Linked DNA regions of Luteolibacter sp. LG18. Each later gene encodes a partner of the first gene's protein in a complex. Links are inferred from orthologs where the notes say so. Each region holds a gene or a part of one and is shown on either strand. Other genes may lie near its edges.

Region 1 (3,383 bases):
CCCGCCTCCTCCAGCACCTCCAGCACGCCGACGTGGGCCAGGCCGCGGGCTCCACCCGAGGAAAGCGCCAGTCCGATCCGCGGTTTCCACGCCGGTTGCTCCGCCAAGGGGCGTCCCGTGCGGGTGTCCGCGGACGACCGCTTCCAGAAGGCCAGTTTCGAGAGGGTGAACATGGCGGTTCTCCGGCAAGCCCTCCCCAACGGAAATGAGGAGCAGGCGATCTAACATGACACATGCGCTAAACAAATGCAAGGAGGCTCCCGCTGTTAGCCCCCGGCTTTCCGGTATTCGGGAGCTGCCAGGCGCTCCGCTCCGCCGGGTGCTCCCATCCGGGTGTTTTTCAGGTGGAAAATCTCGGTTCCCGGCTCCGTTCGCCCCCCGTCCTTGACAATCCCCGGCCGGTTCGCGATCCCCTGCGGGGCCGATCATGAACGTTTCCCTCAACTGGCTTTCGACGCACGTGGACCTGGGTGGCAAATCCCCGCAGGAACTGGACGATTTGCTGACCTTCGCCGGCATCGAGGTCGAGGGCATCGAGATCGAGGGCGTTTCCTCCGACAAGGTCGTGGTCGCCCAGATCATGGAGGCCGTCCAGCACCCGAACGCCGACCGCCTCAAGGTGACGCAGGTGGATGCGGGCGAGGGCCAGCTCCGCCAGATCGTCTGCGGCGCGCAGAACTACAAGGTCGGCGACAAGGTGCCGTGCGCGCTGCCCGGTGCCGCGCTGCCTGGCGGTTTCACCATCGGCGAGACCAAGATGCGCGGCGTCGAGTCGAAGGGCATGCTCTGCGCGTCCGTGGAAATCGGCCTGCCAAAGGGCGAGGACGGTCTGCTGATCCTGCCCTCCGATTCCCCGATCGGCCGCCCGGTGAAGGAACTTTTCGAATCCGATGTCCTGCTGGAGGTCGAGGTGACTCCGAACCGTCCGGACCTGCTCAGCCACCACGGCATGGCCCGCGAGCTGGCGACCCTGCTCAAGCAGCCGCTCAAGCCGCTGGAAATCCCGGCCCGCGACACCGCCCCGGCCGGGGAGTCGGTGAAGCTGGAAGCCGCCGACGGCTGCCCGTTCTACACCGCGGTGAAAATCGAGGGCGTCCAGATCAAGGAAAGCCCGGCCTGGCTCCAGCGCCGTCTGGAGTCGATCGGCCTGCGCCCGATCAACAACGTGGTGGACGTGACCAATTTCGTGCTCCACGAGACCGGCCAGCCGCTCCACGCCTTCGATACCGCCAAGGTCAACGGCGCGCTGGTGATCCGCCGCGCCACGGACGGCGAGGCGTTCAAGGCGCTCGATGACGCCACCTATACTCTTCAGGATTCCGACCTCGTCATTTCCGACGATTCCGGCGCGGCCCTCGCCCTTGGTGGCGTGATGGGCGGCGCGGACTCCGGCGTGACCGAGTCCACCACCTCGATCCTGCTGGAATCCGCTTGGTTCGAGCCGTCCGGCATCCGCCGCACCTCGCGCCGCACCGCCCTGTCCTCGGATTCCTCCTACCGCTTCGAGCGCGGAGCCGATCCGCAGGCCGTCCTGCCCGCCTCCGCGCTGGCGGTGAAGCTGATTCTCGAAACCGCCGGTGGCGCCGCCGCCGCGACCACCGCCGTGGCCGGGGAAGCTCCCGTCCGCGTCCAGCCGGTGACGCTCGATTACGCCCGTCTCGACCAGCTCATGGGCCGCTCGATTTCCCACGAGGCCGCCGATGAGATCCTCACCCGCCTCGGCTTGGTGAAACAGGACGGTGGCCAGTGGGTGGTGCCGTCGTTCCGCGCCGACCTCCAGCGCCACATCGACCTCGTCGAGGAAGTGGCCCGCGTCCACGGCCTCGACAACGTGCCATCCCGCTTCCAGGGGGCCTTCGTGGCCTCCAGCGCCGTCGATGCCGCCTACGACGCCGATATGGCCCTGCGCCGCGCCCTGGCCGCCCTCGGCTTCCACGAATCCCAGACGATCAAGCTGATCGCTGACAACCAGGTGGCCGACTCCCTGCCGCTGCGCCCGCTGCAGGACGGTGACCTGATCCGCGTGAAGCTCCCGCTCAGCGAGGACCACGCCGTGATGCGCCCGAGCCTCGTGCCGGGGCTGGTGGCCTCCGCCGCCCGCAACATCCGCCAGGGCACCAAAGCCCTGCGCCTGTTCGAACTCGGCCGGGTGTTCCGCAACGCCGGCGGCGGCAAGGCCAAGGATCTCGAAAGCGACGGTCTCGCCATCCTGCTTTCCGGCCCCGCGGTGCCCGCCGGTTGGGCCCAGGCCGAGCGCGCCAGCGACCTCTACGACCTCAAGGCGATCGTCGGCGCCATCGTTCCGAACGCCAATGTCCAGTTCGTGCCGAAGGAGCGCGATGGTTTCGCACTCGGGGCCGACATCCAGGCCGATGGCCAGTCGATCGGCAACTTCGCGCGCCTGCTGCCCGCCCGCGAGCGCGAGCTCGACCTCGGCGGTGCCGTGTTCGTGGCGGAATTCGACCTTGCGAAGCTCCGCAAGCTCCGCTCCGGTATCGCCCACGCCGAGGAGCTGCCGCAGTTCCCGGCCTCGTCCCGCGACGCCGCCATGGACGTGCCGGTGACGCTGGCGAACCTGGAGATCGAGAAGACCCTGGCGAAGCTTCAGGAGGCTCTCCTGATCTCCTTCGAGTGCTTTGACGTCTTCCGCGACCCGTCCGGTGAAAAGCTCCCCGCCGACCGCAAGTCGGTGGCCTACCGCTTCGTCTACCGCGACTCGGGCCGCACCCTGAAGGCCGAGGAAGTCGACGCCGCCCACCAGCGCGTCCTCGATTCCCTGGTGAAAGGGCTGGGTGTGAAGTTCCGCTGAGCCCAGGGCTCCTTTTGCGTGTTACTCGCATCCGCAGGCGCACGCTACGTAGCCGCGTTCGGGAGAACGTGGGCGGTGTTGCCGCCGCGCTTCTTGCGCTCCTTCTTCCTCTGAGCCCGGTAGGGCGACGCTCTTCTAGCCGGGGTGCGCAAGCCCCCGGGAATCGGCCGCGAAGAATGTCCAAGTCCCGCAAGGGACGACGCTGCCCGAGCTCTTTCAGCGGAACCACCATTCGAATCTCTCCGGATGATTCGGCGCTCTTTGAGCATCGGGCGCAGGGTTCCGTCTGGAAGGTCATTCGGCCTGCGTTGCGTCGCCTCTTGCCGGGGCTTGGAACTCCACCACCGCTCGTCACCGGGGGCTAGAGCGCCCCGGCTGGAAGAGCGTCGCCCTGCCGGGCATGGAAAATAGGTGTCGATCGGATGAGGATGGGACCTGCGAGGGAGGTCGTGAACCCGCCCAACCCACGCTCTCCCAAGCGCGGCTACGGGCGGATGGGGGTAAAGGACAGAGCAAGCCTGGTGTTGGCGTTGGGGGCGATCCGGCCTGCGCGCCCCTTCCCGCACGCAAGGCG
Region 2 (3,197 bases), 2.1 Mb from region 1 along the record:
CATCTGCGGTTTTCGACGAATGGCGGGCGCATCCGTTCCGCTGCCACGGTATTTGCCGCCGCGGAAGCGGGGGAGCGTGGGATCCGGATCTGGAACCGCCAGTTCGTCCGCTATGCGGGCTATGAGTCCGGGGATGGTAGCGTGCTGGGTGATCCCGAGCAGGCGGCGTTCACGCGCCGGGTGATCGAGCTGGGCTGGCAGCCGCCGGACGAGCCGGGGCGTTTCGACGTCCTGCCGCTGGTGATCGAGATGCCGGGGCAGGCGCCGAAATGGTATGAGCTGCCGCCGGACGCGGTGATGGAGGTGGAGATCAGTCATCCGGATCTGCCGTGGTTCGCGGATCTCGGGCTGTGCTGGCACGCGGTGCCGGTGATCTCGGACATGGCGCTGGAGGGGGAGGGGTTCCGGTATCCGGCCTGTCCGTTCAGCGGCTATTACATGGGCACCGAGATCGGGTCGCGTAATTTCGGGGACGAGAAGCGCTACAACCTGCTGCCGGTCATCGCCGACCGGATGGGGCTGGATCGTTCTCTGCGGCGGATGCTGTGGAAGGACCGGGCGCTGGTGGAGCTGAACACCGCCGTGCTGCATTCGTTCCGCGAGGCCGGGGTGACCATCGTCGACCACCACACCGCCTCGCTCCAGTTCATGCAGCACCTCCAGAAGGAATCGGAGTGCGGGCGGAAGGTGCCGGGCGATTGGTCGTGGCTGGTGCCGCCGATGTCCGGCTCCGCCTGCCCGGTGTTCCACCGCTATTACGACGGCGACCAGCCGGGCCCGGCGTTTGTGGAGCAAACTGGCTGGGAGTAGGGACATTCCTTGGGAACTGGCTTTGACGTCGCCGCCGGTTCCCGCTATCCCGGCGTCCGTTTTCGCACATGAAGGAGCAAATCGATTCCATCCAGGCCGAGGCCCTCGCCGCCATTTCCGCCGCTGCCGACGAGCGTTCGCTCGACGATGCCCGCGTCGCCGTCCTCGGCAAGAAGGGCACGCTGACGCTGGCCGCCGCCGGCATCAAGGACGTGCCGAAGGAGGACAAGGCCGCCGTCGGCCAGCTCCTGAATGCCGCCCGCTCCGCCATCACCACCGCGCTGGAGGAAAAGCAGCTCGCCGTCCGCGAAGCCGCCGATCGCGCCGCGCTGGCCGGAATCGACATCACCCTGCCGGGCCGCGCGGTGAACGCCGGTTCGCTGCACCCGCTCACGATCCTGCGCGACCAGGCGATCGGCATCCTGCGCCGGATGGGCTTCGCCCTCGCCGAGGGGCCGGAGATCGAGGACGAGTTCCACTGCTTCGACGCCCTCAACACGCCCGCCGATCACCCGGCGCGCAACGAGAAGGACACCTTCTATTTCGACTCGGGCAAGCTGCTGCGCACCCACACCTCCAGCGTGCAGGTCCGCACCATGGAGGGCCAGAAGCCGCCGGTGCGCATCATCGCGCCCGGCTCGGCCTACCGCCGCGACGAGATCGACGCTACCCACCTGTCCGTCTTCAACCAGCTCGAAGGCCTGTACGTGGCCGAGGATGTCTCGCTGCCGGATCTCAAGGGCACGCTGGAATACTTCTTCCGCGAGCTGTTCGGCACGGAGACGGAGGTGCGTTTCCGCCCGCACTTCTTCCCCTTCACCGAGCCGAGCTTCGAGATCGACGTGAAGCTCCACGCCAAGGGGCAGGCCCCGCGTTGGATCGAGGTCGCGGGCTGCGGCATGGTCGATCCGGCCGTGTTCGAGGCGATCAGCAAGGCGCGGAAGGACGATGCCTTCGATCCCGCGAAGGTCACCGGCTTCGCCTTCGGCATGGGCCTCGACCGCTTGGCAATGATCCGCTGGGGCATCAAGGACATCCGCCTGCTGATCGAGAACGACGCGCGTTTCCTCAAGCAGTTCGCTTGAGGGTGCGTTGTAGTCGAAAGCTCCGCTTTCGAATCGTCGCCGCCAGCTCTGTTGGCGGTGGCGGTTGGGCCAAACGACGTCCAATCCCAAAGAGGGAAGCTGGAGCTTCCCCCTACATTCTGGAAGCGGAGCTTTCAGCTACATCCGGATACAAAAAGAGCGCGGGATGACCCGCGCTCTTTTGCTAGAGGGTGTTGGTGGCCGGTGGCTTACTTCACCTGGCGGGCGCTGGCCTTGAGGCGCAGGGCGTTCAGGGCGATGAAGCCCGTCGCGTCGTCCTGGTTGTAAGCCGCTTCCTGGCCGCCTTCCATGGTGGCGACGGCTTCGGAGTAGAGGCTGTGCGGGGACTTGCGGCCGGCGTTCATGACGTTGCCCTTGTAGAGCTTCACGCGCACTTCGCCGGAGACCGTCTTCTGGGTCTCGGTGACGAGCGCCTGGATGGCCTCGCGCTCCGGGGCGAACCAGAAGCCGTTGTAGACGAGCTGCGCGTATTTCGGGATCAGGCCGTCGCGGATGAACATCGCCTCGCGGTCCACGGTGAGGGCTTCCAGGTCGCGGTGCGCGGCGAGGAGGATGGTGCCGCCCGGGGTTTCGTAGACGCCGCGGGACTTCATGCCCACGAAGCGGTTTTCCACGATGTCGACGCGGCCCACGCCGTTGCGGCCGCCGAGGAGGTTGAGCACGCGCATCACGCCGTAGGGGGTGAGCAGGGTGTAGCCGTCCTTGGTGCCTTCCACCTTCACGTCGCCGAGTTCGGCGATGAGGGCGGCGAGGTTGTCGTGCTTGAGGCCCACGGCGTTGCCCTTGTCGAAGAGGATCTCGACGTATTCCGGGGCATCCGGGGCTTCCTCCGGGGAAACGGAGAGCACGTACATCTCGCGGTCCGCCTCGGTGGTGGCGTCATACCACGGGTCTTCGAGCATGCCGGCCTCGAAGGAGATGTGGAGGAGGTTGCGGTCCATCGAGTAGGGCTTCTTCATGGAAGCCTTGATCGGGATGCCGTGGGTTTCGGCATAGGCGATCATCTCGGCGCGGCCCGGGAATTCCTCGCGGAAGGAGGCGTCGCGCCACGGGGCGATGCACTTCACGTTCGGGGCCAGCGAGGCGGCGGAAAGTTCGAAACGGACCTGGTCGTTGCCCTTGCCGGTGGCGCCGTGGGCGATGGCGTCGGCGCCTTCCTTGAGGGCGACTTCCAGCATGCCCTTGGCGATGCACGGGCGGGCGATCGAGGTGCCGAGCAGGTAGCGGCCTTCGTAGATCGCACCGGCCTGGATCATCGGGAAGATGTAGTCGCGGGCGAAG

What was found.
Region 2: the proteins of pheT (region 1) and pheS are in contact, whole or in part, in a crystal structure (PDB 6P24), measured with the Escherichia coli proteins. The link is inferred for Luteolibacter sp. LG18 from one-to-one orthologs.

Annotation. Positions count from the first base shown.
Region 1 is NZ_AP024600.1:2,577,462-2,580,844, forward strand. Bases 47-3,118 are described here. They hold pheT (phenylalanine--tRNA ligase subunit beta), read left to right. Parts: upstream 47-427; coding sequence 428-2,809; downstream 2,810-3,118. Other genes in these bases: llg_RS10780 (patatin-like phospholipase family protein), read right to left, coding at 47-173. Also shown: more of llg_RS10780, read right to left, coding at 1-46.
Region 2 is NZ_AP024600.1:498,222-501,418, reverse strand. Bases 1-2,886 are described here. They hold pheS (phenylalanine--tRNA ligase subunit alpha), read left to right. Parts: upstream 1-878; coding sequence 879-1,895; downstream 1,896-2,886. Other genes in these bases: llg_RS02005 (argininosuccinate synthase), read right to left, coding at 2,105-2,886; llg_RS02015 (nitric oxide synthase oxygenase), read left to right, coding at 1-810. In the rest of the region: more of llg_RS02005, read right to left, coding at 2,887-3,197.